One region of the Secundilactobacillus sp. MJ173 genome, then DNA from elsewhere that is predicted to be linked to it. Evidence: riboswitches for the same ligand, from Rfam matches in the RefSeq annotation. Region 1 holds a riboswitch; the other holds the start of a gene.
The links. Region 1 has a riboswitch for FMN ahead of ribD (bifunctional diaminohydroxyphosphoribosylaminopyrimidine deaminase/5-amino-6-(5-phosphoribosylamino)uracil reductase RibD). Riboswitches for the same ligand answer to the same signal wherever they lie in the genome.

Region 1 (9,256 bases):
CAAAAAACACCACGCAAACATCATTTGATCGAATATGCCAACGGAAAATCGTTGGAAGAGATCAATGGTTCCATCGATGTGCCGAAAGGGAAAGGTTTTTGGAAAACGTTATTCATGTACTCGGGGCCTGGTGCATTAGTGGCTGTGGGTTACATGGATCCCGGTAACTGGTCAACATCCATCACTGGTGGTCAAAATTTCCAGTACTTGCTGATGTCTGTTATCTTGATGTCAAGTTTGATTGCGATGTTATTACAATACATGGCAGCTAAACTTGGCATCGTGACGCAGATGGATTTAGCACAAGCCATTCGGGCACGTACGAGTAAGTCATTGGGAATCGTCCTTTGGTTGTTAACCGAATTTGCGATTATGGCGACTGATATTGCGGAAGTTATTGGTGCCGCCATTGCGCTTTATCTATTATTCCATATTCCACTTGTATACGCGGTTTTCATTACCGTTTTTGATGTTTTGATACTGCTATTATTAACCAAAATTGGGTTTCGCAAGATTGAAGCAATCGTTGTTTGCTTGATTCTGGTTATTTTACTTGTTTTCGCGTATGAAGTTGCTTTATCAGATCCTAACTGGGCGGGTGTTTTTGGTGGCTTAGTTCCTACCAAGGATACGTTCTCAAGCTCAATTAAAGCTGGTGGCAGCACACCTTTAACTGGTGCCTTAGGTATTATCGGCGCCACTGTTATGCCGCATAACTTGTATTTGCACTCTGCTATTTCACAAACTCGTAAAATTGACCACACCGATGAAGATGACGTGGCACGGACTGTTCGTTTCACCACTTGGGATTCAAACATTCAGTTGTCACTAGCCTTCGTTGTTAACTCTCTGTTACTAGTTATGGGTGTTGCCGTCTTTAAGACCGGTGCTGTTAAAGACCCTTCATTTTTTGGTTTATTCGAAGCTTTATCTAATTCGTCAATGCTCAGCAATCCGATTTTGATCAGTGTTGCCAAGTCAGGTGCCTTATCAGTTTTGTTTGCCGTTGCATTGCTTGCTTCAGGTCAAAACTCTACCATTACTGGGACGTTAACTGGTCAAGTCATCATGGAAGGTTTCATTCACATGAAGATGCCTCTATGGGCACGTCGGTTAGTTACCCGTTTAATCTCAGTGATTCCTGTTCTGATCTGCGTTGGGATGACTAGTGGTGAGACGCCTGTCCAACAACACGAAGCGCTCAACACGTTAATGAATAACTCACAAGTCTTCCTAGCCTTTGCCCTACCATTCTCAATGCTGCCGTTGTTAATGATGACGGACAGTGGGATGGAAATGGGTGAGCGGTTTAAGAATAATTTAGTGGTCAAAGTACTTGGTTGGTTCTCTGTCATTGCTTTGACCGCGTTGAACATGAAGGGCTTGCCGGATAACATTGAAGGATTCTTACCAGCAAACGCCAGTGCAGCGGAAGTAGCAATGGCCGATAATGTGGCCGATTTCTTGATTGCCTGCGTCATGTTGCTGCTGGTTTGGATGATTTACGATCTGCACCAAGGCAATAAGCGACTTAAAGCTAAATTTGACTTAGCAGATTAATCGGAGGTTTGTGATGACTGCAAAAACTGAATTTAAACATATTTTAGTTGGGGTAGATGACTCTGAGGATGCCCTGTTAGCCTTCCAGTATGCCATTGATATGGCTAAGCGACGTCATGCAGAATTGACGATTGTTTCAATTCTTGAAAGTCATGAAATGAGTGTGTACGAGGCACTGGATAAGGATTATATTCATGGGGAACGAAGCGAGCTTGATCATCATATTCAGATGTATGTCAAGCAAGCGCAGGATGCCGGTGTGGAAAAAGTCGATGCACTGGTTTCTGAGGGGAAACCAGGCGAAGTTATCGTTAAATCAGTAATTCCACATGTTAAACCCGACGTATTAATCATTGGTTCAATCGCCAAAAAGGGATTTAAACGCCACTTTGGGTCACAAGCCGCATACATGGCTAAATACGCACCGATATCGGTATTAGTCATTCGCTAAAATTATTAGGGAGAAGCTGTGACAAAACTTGGTGGATTCCAGAATTGAATGTGAATAAAGCCTATGCCGCTTTTTTTGCGGGATAGGCTTTATTGCGTTAAATGGCTGGAATATGAGTTTTGTCGCGCAATTAGGCTATAGTGGCGTATAGAGCTAAAATACAGTAAATACTAATTTGGACTAAAAATTAATTGAAATACTTACAAATATAGACCGATGTCACAGACTCTTATATGAGTTTTTTCTTCTAATTAGCATAATTTTTTAATTAATTACTAACTGAACAAGGCCATTTCAGGTATAATAAAGGTAAAGTATTTTCTCTAGGAGGTGACATCATGCAAAAACTTTCTAACTATCGTCGATTATGGGCAGTTGTAAGTGTTGGTGCAGTTTCGTTGATCTTGGCTTTTGGTTTGCACCAGTCTGGTTGGGCGCAAATTTTGGTAACCGTCCTTGGTTCGCTGATTGCGTTGCTGATGTTTATTGATATGGTGAAGACTTTACGTTCGGGAAAGTTCGGCGTGGATTTGCTGGCGATTACCGCTGTGATTGCAACCTTGGCAATCGGTGAGTATTGGGCCGCACTCATTGTGCTTCTGATGTTGACGGGTGGGGACGCCTTGGAAGACTATGCGGCCCATAAGGCTAACTCGGACCTCCAGTCCCTCCTAGAAAAATCTCCACAACAGGCCCATCTGATGGTTAATGGGGATATTAAAGCGATTGCGGTGGATCAAGTCAGTATTGGCGATCAGCTGCTAGTTAAACCGGGGGAAGTGATCCCCGTAGATGGCACTGTTGTTGAGGGGAGTACGACTTTAGATGAATCATCGCTGACTGGTGAGTCTCGGCCAGTGGATAAGGTGATTGGCGATAGCGTCATGTCCGGATCCGTTAATGGCGATGCTTCTATTCAGATGGTGGCGGACCAACAGGCGGCTGACAGTCAGTTTCAAAATATTGTCCGGTTAGTAAAACAAGCTGAAGCAAAACCGGCACATTTTGTCCGAATGGCTGACCGATATGCCGTGCCGTTTACCATTTTAGCCTACATCATCGCCGGGACTGCTTGGTTCGTTTCCGGAGATCCCGTTCGCTTTGCGGAAGTGTTAGTTGTAGCTTCACCTTGTCCGTTAATCCTGGCAGCACCGATTGCTTTAGTGGCTGGGATGAGTCGGGCAAGCCAAAGCGGGATCATCGTTAAAACCGGGACAACGCTGGAAAAGCTCGCTAAGGTGAAGACCATGGCTTTCGATAAAACCGGTACGATCACCCAAGGACACTTAAAGGTGAACCAAATTATTGCTCAGCAAAACGTTGACCAGAACCGATTATTAACGCTTGCTGCAGCCACTGAACAGCAGTCTAATCACATCTTGGCGCGTTCCTTAATGCAAGCCGCGCCAGATCAGTTACCCGTGGTTAGTGATGTGAAAGAAACCACTGGTGGCGGGGTGCAAGCAACAATAAGCGGTCAGGTAATTCGGGTAGGTAAAGCAGATTTTGCGATGCCTGATGGTTCAATTGAAAAAGTTGAGGATACGGCAGTGTACGTTTCGGCGGATAACCAGTATTTAGGCTGTGTTACGTTTACGGATGAATTGCGGCCAGAAGCGGCAACAACCATGTCTGAACTACACAAACTGGGCATTAAAAACCTGATGATGATCTCAGGTGATCGGCAATCAATTGCTCAAAAAATTGCAAAAGCGGTGGGCATTGATCAGATTCACGCTGAATGTTTACCTGGGCAAAAAATCGAAGTTCTTAAACAAGTGCCAGAGGGACAAAAACCAGTTGCCATGGTCGGTGATGGTGTGAATGACGCGCCTTCACTGGTAACCGCTGACGTGGGTATTGCTATGGGTGCCAGTGGTGCAACGACGGCTAGTGAATCAGCGGATGCCGTTATTTTGAAAGATGATCTGCGTCGGACGGTAGTTGCGGTTCAAATTTCTAGAGCGACGATGCACGTGGCCCGTCAATCTGTTATGGTGGGCATCATTATCTGTACGGTTCTGATGCTGATTGCTAGTTTTGGCGTGATTCCAGCAATCTTTGGCGCACTGCTTCAAGAAGTTGTGGACACTGTGACGATCTTATGGGCGCTGCGGGCTCGCAGCATCGCGATTAAAGAATAAATTCACTAAGTCCAGTAATGTTACTTGCTTTTTAAAAGTAATCATTGTACGATAACTCGTGAAAACTGAATAGATTTCTTCGGGGCAGGGTGTAATTCCCGACCGATGGTGACAGCTAGATTGAACAAGCAATCGCAACATGGCTGAAGTCCGTGACCCACGTTATGCGTGGTTGACCCAGTGAGAGTCTGGGACCGACAGTTAAAGTCTGGATGGGAGAAGAAAAGTACTATTTCGTACCATTGGTGTACACTTTTTGTGTACCATAACCGTATGAAATCTTGTTTAGCTTATCAATCAACGAGGCCCCGCATTATTTTAATGCGAGGCCTTTTTTGTGAGGTGAATGAGGTTTGTGTGAGTCAAAGTATTTTCAAATAGCAGTAGCTGCTGCTAAACAGGGAACTGATACCTGGACCAATCCTCAAGTTGGGGCAGTTATTGTCAAAGAGCACCAGGTATTAGCCGTTGGTTATCACCATCAATTTGGTCAGCGGCATGCAGAGATTGATGCCCTAGCTCAGCTGGATAATGTTAGTCAGGCAAAGGGAGCAACTATGTATGTCACGCTGGAACCATGCAGTCACTATGGGAAAACACCGCCCTGTGCAAAACGGCTAGCTGAAGTGGGTATCGCTAAGGTGATCATAGGTCAACTGGATCCTAACCCCATTGTTAGTGGCAAGGGCGTCGCAATTCTTAAGGCACATGGCATCAAAGTGGCAGTTTTGGGTGACAGTCAGGGGTTGAACGTGGCATATAACTTCTTTTACCAGCATGACCGTCCTTTAGTGACCTTGAAATATGCCATGTCATTGGATGGCAAAATTAATGGTGCTGAGAAGAAGCGAACGATGCTGACCCAAGCTGACGCTCAGCAAGATGCTCAAGTGTTAAGGCGTCAGCAGCAAGTGATCTTAGTTGGAGAGAACACCCTATCGATTGATAATCCGCGACTAACGGTCAGGACGCCATCAATGATGTTTCCACCGATTCGAGCCGCGCTGGTTCACCATGTTGATGAGGTGGACCCCCAGAGTCACTTATTTGATGAGTCTGCACCCACCTGGTTTTTCAGTGAAACGGCAGCTACTCAATCATTGCCTAAAAATGTTCAGGTTTTCGTTAGGCCGCATTGGACCCCTGCAGATGTTGTTCAGCACTTGGCTAATGAAGGCATCCAATCACTTTTGGTTGAAGGTGGCAGTTGTCTTCAGGCCGCTTTTATCGCGGCTGGATTGGTGGATAACGTTGTCGTCTATATTTCACCAATGATGTTAGGTGGTACTGGATTACCGGCAGCAATCGGACAGTCACTGACAGACCATACACGATTTGAAACACCAACAGTTTCGGTGCTTGGTTCCGATATTCGTCTTCAGACAAGGAGGTTGTGAGGATGTTTACAGGTATTATTAAGGGAATGGGTCACGTTGTGTCAATAACCAGGCAAGCAGAAACCGCAAAGTTGACGATTTCATCGCCCTTATTCATGCAATTAAATCCGCAACTTGGTGACAGTTTCGCCATTAACGGCATCTGTTTAACCGTCACAGCCGTCACACCAGGGCAACTCTGCGTGGACGTGATGCCGGAGACTACGCGCTTAACTAATTTGGGTCAGTTGGAAGCGGGGGATTCAGTTAATTTAGAGCCAGCTCTGGGTGCAACGGAACGTTTGGATGGTCACTTTGTGTTAGGCCATGTTGATACAACCGCGAAGTTGATCCAACGCGTTGAAGATCAAAATGCCAGCGTACTGACCTTTGAAATTGCGTCAGAATATGACGATTACATCGTTAAAAAGGGATCCATTGCAATCGATGGGGTGAGTTTGACGGTCACCCAAAGTAGCCCTCACCAGTTTTCAGTGAGTCTCATTCCTTACACGCAAAACCAGACCACGTTGGGAAATCGGCAAGTTGGTGACATAGTCAATATTGAAACGGATGTCTTAGGCAAATACATTGTGGGCGCACAGCGAAAGGAAGCAATCCAATGACAAATCAAGCGTTAACTCAAAAAATTGAAGCAGCTCTTGAGACCCTTAAACAGGGTAAGTTAATTATTGTAGCAGACTCACTTGACCGGGAAGCTGAAGGTGACATGGTGGGGCTGGCTGAGTGTGTGTCTCCAGAAAATGTGAATACGATGGTGACGAAAGCACGGGGGCTTTTATGCGTTCCTATGAGCGCCGATGTGGCTCAACGGCTAGGCTTGAGATCCATGGTCACTGATGCAACGGATGCTTACGGGACAGCCTTTACAATCAGTACCGATGTCCGAACGACAACCACGGGTATTTCGGCCTATGATCGGGCTGCAACGATTGCGGCACTGGCTAAATCTGACAGTCAATTTGATGATTTTTATCATCCAGGTCATATTTTCCCCTTAATTGCTCGAGACAACGGCGTGTTAGAACGCGACGGTCATACTGAAGCTGCGGTTGATTTGGCAAAGCTTGCGGGTGTTCAACCGGTGGCCTACATTTGTGAAGTTCTTAAAAAAGATGGCACCATGGCACGGCGAAAAGATCTTAAAGCCTACGCTGAAGGCACCCAGACACCGATGATCACCATTGCGGAACTGCAACAGTATCGGCAGCTTAAAGCAATCGAAGTGATTGCTGACGTTGAGTTGCCGACAAGATACGGCAATTTTAAAATGAAAGCGTTTAAGACTAGTGTTGATGGAGAGCCTACTTTACTCATTACTAAGGGAAACATATCGGGAAATGAGCCGTTACTGGTTCGTCTCCATTCGGAATGTCTAACGGGTGATGTGTTTGGATCGAAACGCTGTGATTGTGGCGCTCAGCTAGCGGGGTCGTTGAAGCGAATCGAACTGGCTGGACGCGGAGCGGTGTTGTATTTACGTCAAGAAGGCCGCGGTATCGGGCTAGCAAACAAGTTAAGAGCCTATGAACTCCAGGAGCAGGGTCTCGATACGGTTGAAGCTAATCTGCATTTAGGTCTACCTGCGGATGATCGCAACTATGGTTCAGCGGCTGCAATTTTACGTCAGGAAGGGGTTTCAACCGTTAATTTAATGACTAATAATCCCGATAAAATTAAGCAATTAGAACAATATGGTATCAGGGTCAATCACCGGATACCGCTTGAAATTGGTCTAACTCAAGAAAATGAAGGTTATTTAAAGACTAAAAAGAATAAGTTTCATCATTTGTTGAAGGAGGTATGAACAGTACTATTTTGCTGTAAAAGGATATCAATCTTTGCAAAATGGCGCTTCTATACTATTCCGTAGTCTTATAAGGCTGATGAAGATATAACAAGGTTAAAGTTAGGCGTTTAATTTTCCGTATTAGCTGATAGCTTATAAGTAGTGATTTATATGAATTTCATTAAAAGAGCTTTTGGGCTAAAGCCATCCCGTATAATGTGAGGGACACCTCACTCTGGTGATTAAATGCAATAAGGCGGAACCGCTGATGTTACTCACTTATAAAGTCGAAATTAAGCCGACCGAAAAGCAAGCTTGGCAGATTGATTGTCATATTGGTGGCAGTCGTTGGGCCTACAATTTGTTTTTAGACATCAATAAACAACGTTACGAAGCGGGTTATTACTATTTGAATGCTTACGCTTTTAGTAAGTGGTTTAACCATGAGTATCTTGAAGCTAATCCTGATGATCTATGGATCAAGAATTTATATGCTAAATCGGTTAAGCAGGCCTTCATTGAAGCTGACACGGCTATGAAACGGTTCTTTAAGAAACTGAGCGGTTTTCCACATTGGCGTTCGTTTAAACGGGGTCAGGGTAGTTATTACTTTGTGAAGAATAGTAAAGTACAGGTGATTGCCTGCGAACGTCACCGGATTAAGTTACCCAAGCTTGGCTGGGTGCGGTTGAAAGAATTTGGCTATATTCCGACAGACTCAGAATACTTCGTTATCAAACAAGGCCGGATCAAATTTAAGGCTGGTCGGTATTACCTGACCTGTTTAGTGGAACAGGCTGAATTGCCAAAATTTGAATTAACCGGCGAACCAATTGGTATTGATCTTGGTCTAAAAGAATTTGCCATTTTAAATGATGGTACTTTGTATTCTAATCAGAATAAAAGCAGTCGTGTAAGACGGATCAGAAAACGCCTGCGCAGACTGCAAAGGAAGTTGTCCCGTCAGTATCAAGCACTGAAAGCTAGAAGACAGAAAGAAGGGAAATCTGCTACTGATTTAAATCTAGCTAAAACTCAGCGGAAGGTGCAACGCTTATATCAACGATTAACCAACATTCAGGCAGATTATCAGAATAAGATTATTGCTGCTGTGGTGAGAACCAAACCGCAGTGGGTAGCCTTAGAAGACTTGAATGTTAAAGGTATGATGAAGAATCGGCATTTAGCTAAAGCCGTTAGTGACCAAGGTTTTTATAATTTTAGAATTAAGCTAGTTTCTAAATGCCAGCAGTTAGACATTCCCGTACATTTGACTCACCGTTTTGAATCGACTTCTAAGTTATGTCACCAATGTGGGCATAAAAAAGTTGATTTGCAACTCAAAGACCGGGTGTACGAATGTCAGAATTGCAACTATACCGAAGATCGCGATATTAATGCGGCCCTGAATATCAGGGATACTGAAAACTTTGAATTCGCCTACTAAAACAGGTTTCAAAGCATGTACCGGTGGCTAGCCGGGAATTAACGCTTGTGGACTATCATAACAACTGCAGTAGTGAGTTTCATGCGAGGCAGGATAGGGAGAAGCAAGAATAATCGATAACTTTATATAATTATCAGTAGCAGGTCAATTAGATGAAAGTTTTAATGCATTCAAGACTTGGTAAAGGCGTTCGCGTTGGTATTGTGGTGGCACATTTTAACGAAATTGTGACGGAAAGATTGCAGCAAGGAGCCGTTTCACAATTGGAAAAGTATGGCGTAATCGATGCCGATATTACGATTGCTAGCGTACCCGGTGCATTGGAGTTACCGCGGATCGCTCAAAAACTGGCGGTTAGCGGTAAAGTAGACGGTATCATTGCACTAGGAGCAGTGATTCGTGGTGAAACGTCGCATTATGACTATGTATGTGCGGAGACTGCCAGTGGCCTCGCACGCGTCTCGTTAG
Region 2 (9,256 bases), on a different contig from region 1:
ACTTCAAAATCATGTAGCGTCTGGTTATTCTTCTTCAGTGTATCCCACTTATTGACCACGATGATAATCCCGCGACCGGCTTCATGGGCGTATCCAGCAACTCGCTTATCTTGCTCACGAATCCCTTCTTCAGCGTTCAGCACGAACAGGACCACATCAGAATTATCGATGGCCTTCATGGCGCGCATCACACTGTAACGTTCAGTGTTTTCGTAAACTTTACCACGTTTTCGAATCCCAGCAGTATCAACCATCGTAAACTCGCTACCATCAGCAACGAACTTCGTATCAATAGCATCTCGAGTTGTCCCAGCAATTTCAGAAACAATTACCCGGTCCTCTCCTAACAATGCATTGACCAGGGAAGACTTACCAACGTTTGGACGACCAATCAGACTGAAGCGGATACTGTCATCTTCAACTTCACCTTCTTTATCAGGAAAAGCTTTAATCACAGCATCCAATAAGTCACCAAGACCCAAACCGTGAGCACCTGAAATTGGATATGGATCGCCGAATCCTAGTGAATAGAAGTCATAAATGTCTTGCCGTAGTTCCGGATTATCGGCCTTATTGACTGCTAAAACGACCGGCTTATCAGCACGATAAAGAATTTGAGCAACTTTATCATCGGCATCGGTAATTCCCTCGCGAACACTGACGACAAAAACAATCACGTCAGCTTCATCAATGGCCACCTCAGCTTGTTGCGTAATCTGTTTTAAGAATGGTTCATCACCCATGTCAATACCACCAGTATCAATCATACTGAATGTGTTTCCAAGCCATTCACCGTGAGCGTAGATTCGATCACGTGTCACACCAGGGGTATCTTCAACAATGGAGATTCGGTCACCAGCGATTCGGTTGAAAATGGTTGATTTTCCAACGTTAGGTCGGCCGACAATAGCAATTGTTGGCATACTCATACAACATCCCTCTTTTCTGTTCTTAAATCATAACGGTTAAATAACAGCAAAAATGTCATTTTGAAACTGGCATTCCGTTTCAAAATGACATTTTAATTTAATGAAAATTTCGGTTTTGAAACATTGATTAGATTAGTTGTTATCTGAATCTGAGTCCGTTTGGGCGTTCTTCAGTTGATCACCAATCAAATCACCTAAAGTAAAGCCAGCATCGTCATCGTCAGTTGACATCTGAGTAGGTGCAGCTTGCTTTCTAGGTGCGCGTTGCTTTGGTTGTTGCTGTTGTTCATGGTCTTCACTGCCAGCAGGCTTTTCCTTCAAAGCTTTGATTGAAAGTGCTAAACGGTGAGCTTCTGGATGAACTTCCAGAACCTTGACTTGAACCTTTTCACCAGTTGATAGAACATCATTTGGTGTTGCAATGTGTTCATGAGCAATCTGTGAAATGTGAACTAAGCCTTCAACACCAGGGAAGACTTCAACAAAGGCACCAAAACTAGTCAAACGCTTAACCGTTCCTTCAAGAACTGCGCCCTCTGGTGCTTTTTCTTCAATACCATCCCATGGTTCTGGTAAAGTCTGCTTGATTGAAAGTGAGATCCGGTTACGATCTGGATCAACTGACAAGACTTTAACTTTGACTTCTTGGCCGACCTTCAAAACATCTGAAGGTTTTTCAACACGTTCGTAAGCAATTTCAGAAACGTGAACCAACCCATCAACACCGCCGAGGTCAACAAAAGCACCGAAGTTAGTCAAACGAGCAACTTTACCTTCAACGGTTTCGCCAGCCTTAATAGTGCTCATGATTTCTTCGCGCTTAGCAGCCTTTTCTTGTTCAACCAAAGCACGGTGTGACAAGATTAAGCGGTTTTCACTAGGTTCGATTTCAATAATCTTAAAGGTTAACGTCTGACCCTTAAACTGGTTCAAATCTTCAACGAAGTGATCACTGATCATAGAAGCAGGTACGAATCCACGAACACCTGCATCAACAACTAAACCACCCTTAACCACTTGGGTAACTGGGGCTTCAATAGTTTCGCCAGCTTCATACTTCGTTTGAATTTCGTCCCAAACTTTACGGGCTTCAAGACGACGAACAGATAATAAGTAACTGCCGCCTTCCTTGTCGTTACCAATCTTTGAGATAACAACTAAATCAAGGGTGTCACCAACCTTGATGACATCATTGATGTCTGAAACTGGTTTTGTTGAAAGTTCCTTTTGTGGTACCACACCCTCAATACCGGTGCCTTCGATACCAACGATAGCTTGTTTGTCGTCATCAATGGCTAATACTTCACCCTTAACGACGTCACCAACATTCACCGTTTCAATGCTATTTAAAGCATTTAATAAATCGTTGTTCTCATTGTTATTGTTTTCACTCATACGAACTTTTCCTCCTTGCGACAACTCTAACTTATATTTTATCCGAAAATTAACAATATTACCAGTAGCATGACGAACTTTATGCGAATTCTTTTTGTTTTTGGACAATTATCTCACTGATTTTGTCCACAACTTCGTCAATCGATAGTGAAGTGGTGTCCAAACGCACCGCATCCTTCGCCTGTGTCAACGGTGAAATTGCCCGCGTTGAATCCTTATGATCCCGAGTCTGAATCTCATCTCGCAGCACGTCCATTGGCGTATGGATGCCCTTTTCAGCGTTATCCTTAAACCGTCGTTGTGCCCGTTCTTCAACGCTGGCAACCAGAAAAATTTTAACTTCGGCTTTTGGTAAAACTGACGTCCCAATATCACGGCCATCCATCACGATACCACCAGCTTCAGCAATGCTTCGTTGCCGTTGCGTTAAATCCTCGCGCACAGTCCCTTGAGCCGCAACCGTAGACACGTTATTGGTCACGTCCGGTTGGCGAATGGCCATGGTAACTTCTTGACCATCAAGAAAAACTAATTGTTCGGGATTTCCTGGTTTAAATTCAATCTTCGTCGTTTTGAGCATCGCAGCTAAGGCGACTGGATCATCCAGGGCAACTTTTTGCTGCATGGCTTTTAATGTGACTGTTCGATACATCGCACCCGTATCACAATAAATATACTGAAAACGGTTCGCAATTTTCTTAGCCACCGTACTTTTACCAGCAGAGGCTGGTCCATCTATTGCAACCTGTAACTCTTTTTTTGACATTTTGTTCACCCATATCAACTTATTTGACGCGTAACTTTTGTCCTGGGGTCAGCGTCGGGTTCCCAGATAAACCATTGAGTTCTTTCAGCCGTTCAACGGAGATGCCGTTGTTAACGGCTACCCGATAAATTCCTTGTCCTTGGCCAACAGTGGCGTACTTCGAACCAGAAGTGGAACTGGTAGTTGAAGATTTGGCCGAAGCAGACTTAGTCGATGCCGTACTTGCAGACGACTGCTTAGCAACCGACGATTTTTGGCTAGACTGTTGTGTCTGTGACGTTGAAGTCGCATTTGACTCAGCTGTTTCACTGGTTTTACGTGCCTTAGAACTGGCCTCAGACGCCGCTTTTTTTGCAGAAACAGACGAAGCTGCCTTTTCTGACGCGGACTTGGCAGCTTTTTTTCGGTGTGTTTGGCTAACAGAACTAGTCTGTTCACTGGAAACACTCATTGAATTATCGGGTTTATTCATCGCACTCTGACGTGCTAGGCCGTAAATCAAAGACCCTACTGCAATGATAATAATAATAGCAACTAAAATAATCGTGATCAATCGATTGTTATGGCTTTGTCGATGACGCTTAGTCCGGGACAAATTACCTTGGTCGTCTCGATCGTCCCCAAAAGACTGATCCCAAGGCTTTGTTTCAGATGATTGATCGTCCTTTTTTGGATCCATCCTCTAACCTCCTCAAAAACTTTCATTACGAATTGTACCATAGCTAGCACTAGAGTGGGAACTTTTTTCAATGGTTCCTAGGCTCAAGACTCTCCAGATTAAAGACTTGCTGTAAAATAGCTGGCCATTGCGTTGATGAGTGATGACTCTGATCGAAAACTGCAGACTCAGCCTTAACTGCTAACAGCCCTAAGACCCCAAAATCGATTTGCGGCTCGTCACTGCTGCAGCAGTGCTCAGGTACTGTGGTGGCGTCTTGGATCTGATCAAAGTATTGCTGAATATACTGACGCTTGCATGCTGGCGTACGGACGTAACCCATCATCTTTCTTAAGGCCATCACCCGTTGTTCACGTCGCTTCCTAAAGCTGTCCTGGACCTGTGTCTCACTGTAACCGTGCTGTTTATAAAACCAAATTAAGTTGGCTTTTTCATCACCAGCCACTTGGGGGGCATTTTGCTGAAAGTAGTAATGAATTTCATTTTCCTGGGGCACCGTTGCCTCACTCAAAAAAGACGCAATCTGCTCATCGCCGGATTGATACAGTAGAATGGCAACGCTCTGCTGACCATCCCGACCAGCACGACCAATCTCCTGCCAATAAGATTCAATGTCACTGGGAACGTGGTAGTGAATCACAAAGCGCACGTTATTCTTATCAATTCCCATGCCAAACGCACTGGTGGCGCAAATCACGTCCAGTTGATCTTGCATAAACTGCTGTTGCACCTTAAACCGGGTTTCTGAATCCAAGTCAGCATGGTAAGCCGCTACTCTGCAATCCGTTTTGGTAGCAAGCAGTTCGGCCATTTCATTGGCCTTCTTTTTACTGGAAAAGTACACCACTCCCGGCTTCTTTAGCTTAGCCACAAGCTCAACCAAACGCTCTTCTTTATCCGTCTGAGCTTCAAACCGCTCAACACTCAAAAAAATATTTTGCCGATCAACTGGTTGGACGACTTCAGTGGCTTGAGGCAGTTGTAACTTTTGTTTAATATCACTTCTAACCCGCTCAGTTGCCGTGGCAGTGGCCATCAGCGTTAATGGATCATGAAGCTGGTGCCGGATCTGTCCCAGTAACAGGTATTCCGGTCGAAAATCTGGCCCCCAGGTAGAAATACAATGGGCCTCATCCACCACTAACAATCCAATCTGCGTGGACTGAAACGCACTGAGCACCTGATCTTGGCTGAGCATTTCCGGTGAAATGAATATAAAATGATACCCATTCAAATGCCGTAGAACCCAGTTTTTCTCCGAATAACTCATCATCGAAGTCAGTGCCGCCGCACGCTTTTCACCCTTAACATTCAAAGTCGTCACTTGGTCTTGCATCAGTGAAATTAACGGTGAAACGATGAGTACCAACTGTTGTGTAATCACACCATACAGTTCATAAATAAGTGTTTTTCCAGCTCCAGTAGGCAAAACAGCCAGCGTATCATGTTCGGTGGTTAACGCCGTAAGTGACTCTAACTGTCCCGGTCGAAAATGATTGAACCCGAACCGTTCTTGAAGTGCCTGATGTAGTTGTTCAGTGCTTATCATCTTCGTGCTTGCTCCTTAAAATTTCTAAAAGTCGAAACTGCCAAAAATCTATCGGTAGATCTTCAACTTGTTTAAATTGCCATTCGTCCAGTGGCGTCCCGTTTAACCGGCCGCCCATTTGAGCAACTATTTCTGGCGTTAAAATCCGCTGGTAATCAAACTGTTCCACAGGCAGCATGATAGCCGCCTCTAATAAGTGTTCCCGCACGGTGCTCAGCTTCAGCGACCGTTTTTGGCTGATGGTCGCCAACGACTCACCCGCCATGAAACTACGCAAGGTTTGATCCGCACTGGCACTCACCAGTGAGTGGGTCAAACCAGCCAGCAACGCGTTAATGCTTGCTGTGGTAGTTTGAGAAACGACTTTGGCCACCAAGCAAATCAAATCGATTTCCATCAGCCTAGCTTCGGCCTCGCTCATCTGGAAATCTCGAGAAAGTTGTTGCAATGTATCTCCTGGGCGTTGGTGGCCAACCAGTAAGCGGCTCATGAACGAAGCTCGCTCACTGGGTAAGGTTGTGAAAACATCCTGCCAAATGTTGTAAAAGTCCGCCTGTAAATCAGCCTCGTGAAATTGACGGAACCAACGCTTGACAGCTTGTTTGACCTGCCAGGATGTTTGGAGCGGATAATACTGATGATTCTGATAACTTTGCTCAGAGACGACCTGTGTCGCCAATAATAGCCGTTGCCAAAAAGTATCGACGTCAACGACTAATCTGATGTTTAAATGCTGTGGCTGATAACTAGTTTGCAGTAATTCTTGCTGTTGAACTGCCCCCTGTTGCGTTAGTTGCGCGTTGGTCTGCTCCACCGCCACCAAGCCCTTGGCTTTTAATTCGCGCACTGATTGATCCATAGCTTCCCGACTGAGTTTTTTGTCGTAACCTAACCAGGATAATTGATGATATCTCATGCCCCAATAAAGTGTGGAAACCGTTCGTTTGCCCACTAAAATATTTTCAATGACTCGCAGGCGCCTTGGGGCTGTGGGTGATAAAAAGCGTATCAGTTGCATCATCTCCATCACTGTTGCCCCCCTTTTACTCATCTTTGTTAATTCTCCCACACCATCATTTAACTGTCTAGCCAATTAAAAAAGGATGACCATCAGCCATCCCATTACAAACTATTTACGAAAGATCTTAAAAGCGGTTTTAGAGTAAGTCAGATTGTTGTCTTAAAAAAGACTTCATGCGATCAGCCACAATAATGAACACGACGCCCACCAAGACTCCCTTGATCAGGTTAAATGGCACAACACCAAACAAGACCATTTGTGACAGTGGAATGGTAATCTTCATGTGCAGTACCGCCATGTAAACCGGAATCAGGATGGTGACGTTGAGCAACGCCATAATCACGGATAAACTAACCGTACCGGCAATGATTGCAAGAATCAAACGGGTCACTGTTTTATACTTTTTAACGTGTTTCAAAATGAAATAAACCGGCAGCAGGTAACTGACTGAAGCCACAAAACTGGCTGCGACACCAATAAAATTAGCAATATCAACGCCCGTCATCAACCAGTAAAGCAGTCCCTTGATGGCAGCAATCAATATCCCACCTAACGGTCCAAACATGACCATCCCTAACAACACCGGAATGTCTGAAAAATCAACTTTCATGTATGAAACGAACGGTAAAATTGGAAACGAAATGAAGTAGAGCAAAAACGAAATACCAGCAAACAGTGACATAATCACAACTTGACGAATGCTAAATGATTGACTATGTTCCATTGGATATACCCTCCCAAACTGGTCATCTTCAAATGAAAACGTAAACAAAAAGCCGAATTAATTTTCTTCAGAGGAAAATCAATTCGGTCTCACAATCGCTTGTATGAACCCAATCTTCTTTATACCAGACTTTACTGTCGGTTTCGGAATCACACCGAATCAACTACTCCTAAAAGTAGGTCGCGGACTATTACCGCCGGTCGGGAATTACACCCTGCCCTGAAGATGAACCATGCTATTAAATTACTTGTGATTATTGTACAAGGTAAACTTCAAGAATGCAAGTTATTTGTCTAGTTCTGCGACCCGCTTGAGTTCTTTGACTTCTTCAGGATTCAGTTCCCGAAATTCTCCAGGCTGAACCCCATTCAGCGTCAAGAATGCATAAGTCTCACGTTTCAGTTTCATCACTGGATGACCAATGGCTTGAAGCATTTTCTTCACTTGGTGATTCTTGCCTTCATGGATTGTTAAAGAAACGATAGCCGTTTTCCGCTTATCGTCACTGGAAAGCAGTTTTGACCTTGCTGGAGCTGTTCGCTTGCCTTCAAGACTGACCCCTTTACGCAAGTTCTTCAGTTCTTCATTGGTTGGAATACCTTGAACCTTCGCCACGTAAGTCTTATCCACTTCGTACTTTGGATGGGTCAGCTGATTAGCCAATTCGCCGTCATTAGTCAATAAAATTAAACCCGTGGTGTCATAGTCCAGTCGGCCAACGGGATAGACCCGTTCTTTGATTTCGTCATCCAATAAATCAATCACCGTCTTCCGGTGCTTGTCATCGGAAACTGTTGAGACCACTTGACGGGGTTTGTTCATTAAAATGTAGATTGGCATTTCGGTTTGAATAGGAACTTCATCCACCAAAATCCGGTCGTGCTTGCTAACCTTAACACCCAATTCAGTCACCGTTTCACCGTTCACCTTAACGTGACCAGAAGTGATCAGTTTTTCTGAGCTGCGCCGTGAAGCAACGCCCGCATGTGCCATAACTTTTTGCAATCGTTCCATGTAATTAATTATCCTCCGAGTTTATCTGTTCGTTAAATTGTTTCAAAAATAAATCGCTGTTCTGTTCATCATCTGGGACCGTTTGCGCTTCAGGCAGCGGTGGCAGATCCGCCAACTGCTTGAGTCCAAAATAGTCCATAAAATAATCCGTGGTTTTGTAAAGCTTCGGTCTCCCCGGTCCCTTCTTACGTCCCGATTCAGTAATCAGCTGCCGTAGCATCAGCTTGTTGAGTGTCCCTGAACTTTGCACCCCACGAATCTCATCGATTTCAATTCGGGTAATGGGTTGATTATACGCAATAATGGCTAACACTTCTAGTGACGCCTGTGACAAACCGGTGGAACTTGGTGCTTCGAAATATTGGCTCACAACGTTAGCTAAGGTTTCCTTGGTTGCCAGCCGGACCGTGTCGTTACTCTTTAAAATCACCAGTGCTGAATCTGGGTCGCTGGCGTACTTTTGGTTTAATTTTGACAATGATTGGTTCACTGCTGGCACCATTGAATCCGTTAGATCAGCTAGTTCTTGAACCGTTAGTCCCGACTCGCCGCTAATAAACAGTAACGCTTCTAATTGTTGTATCTTACTCATCATTCTTCTCCCAATTTTGCCGGTTTAACGGTGATTGGCATCACACGACTGGGCTGATCCACAGCAATTTCATGCTGTTTGGTCATTTCCAGTAGCGCCAGAAAAGTCGTCACCAATTCTTCTCGATCAGGTTTTTTGTCAAACAGCTGACCAAACGGAACAGCTGCACGAACCTTACTGAGCTTAAAACGCAGGGTATGAATCTGCCCCTTAACCGTGTACTGCTCATCATGAATCAACCGCATTGGTAATTCGGGCTGTCGGCGGCGCTCCGTTAACTCAGCCAAAACCCGTTGCAAATCAGCTGCGGTCAATCCCGGCGCTAACTTGCCCAACTTAACTCCCACCGGTACCGCCATTTCAGGCCGAGTGTAAAACTTTTGCCGGGCAGCGGCTTGCTGTTTAAACCAGCCAGCCGCTTGTTTGTATCGCTGATATTTCACCAGTCGGTTGACCAGGTCTTCCTGCATTTCTTCGAGGCTAGGTTCTTCGTCTTCCGCTACTGGTGTTTCTTCCACCGGCAAAAGTAACTTGGCCTTCATCTTCATCAGTGTCGCAGCCATGACAAAGTAATCGCCCGCTACGTC

Region 2: it holds a riboswitch for FMN, as region 1 does, so the genes downstream of both, AC6H04_RS08870 (ECF transporter S component) here and ribD (bifunctional diaminohydroxyphosphoribosylaminopyrimidine deaminase/5-amino-6-(5-phosphoribosylamino)uracil reductase RibD) in region 1, are expected to answer to the same signal.

The regions. Positions count from the first base shown of each region.
Region 1 is NZ_BAAKGN010000038.1:52,886-62,141, reverse strand. Features, by position in the region: gene AC6H04_RS06495 (Nramp family divalent metal transporter) at 1-1,560, shown strand, start outside; gene AC6H04_RS06490 (universal stress protein) at 1,574-2,011, shown strand; gene AC6H04_RS06485 (heavy metal translocating P-type ATPase) at 2,350-4,155, shown strand; FMN riboswitch at 4,227-4,383, shown strand; gene ribD (bifunctional diaminohydroxyphosphoribosylaminopyrimidine deaminase/5-amino-6-(5-phosphoribosylamino)uracil reductase RibD) at 4,509-5,552, shown strand; gene AC6H04_RS06475 (riboflavin synthase) at 5,555-6,157, shown strand; gene ribA (GTP cyclohydrolase II) at 6,154-7,359, shown strand; gene AC6H04_RS06465 (RNA-guided endonuclease InsQ/TnpB family protein) at 7,610-8,788, shown strand; gene ribH (6,7-dimethyl-8-ribityllumazine synthase) at 8,941-9,256, shown strand, end outside.
Region 2 is NZ_BAAKGN010000059.1:17,736-26,991, reverse strand. Features, by position in the region: gene der (ribosome biogenesis GTPase Der) at 1-929, opposite strand, end outside; gene rpsA (30S ribosomal protein S1) at 1,062-2,324, opposite strand; gene cmk ((d)CMP kinase) at 2,404-3,090, opposite strand; gene AC6H04_RS08885 (LysM peptidoglycan-binding domain-containing protein) at 3,110-3,769, opposite strand; gene AC6H04_RS08880 (RecQ family ATP-dependent DNA helicase) at 3,837-5,318, opposite strand; gene AC6H04_RS08875 (helix-turn-helix domain-containing protein) at 5,305-6,345, opposite strand; gene AC6H04_RS08870 (ECF transporter S component) at 6,476-7,063, opposite strand; FMN riboswitch at 7,172-7,294, opposite strand; gene AC6H04_RS08865 (pseudouridine synthase) at 7,349-8,077, opposite strand; gene scpB (SMC-Scp complex subunit ScpB) at 8,082-8,669, opposite strand; gene AC6H04_RS08855 (segregation and condensation protein A) at 8,669-9,256, opposite strand, start outside.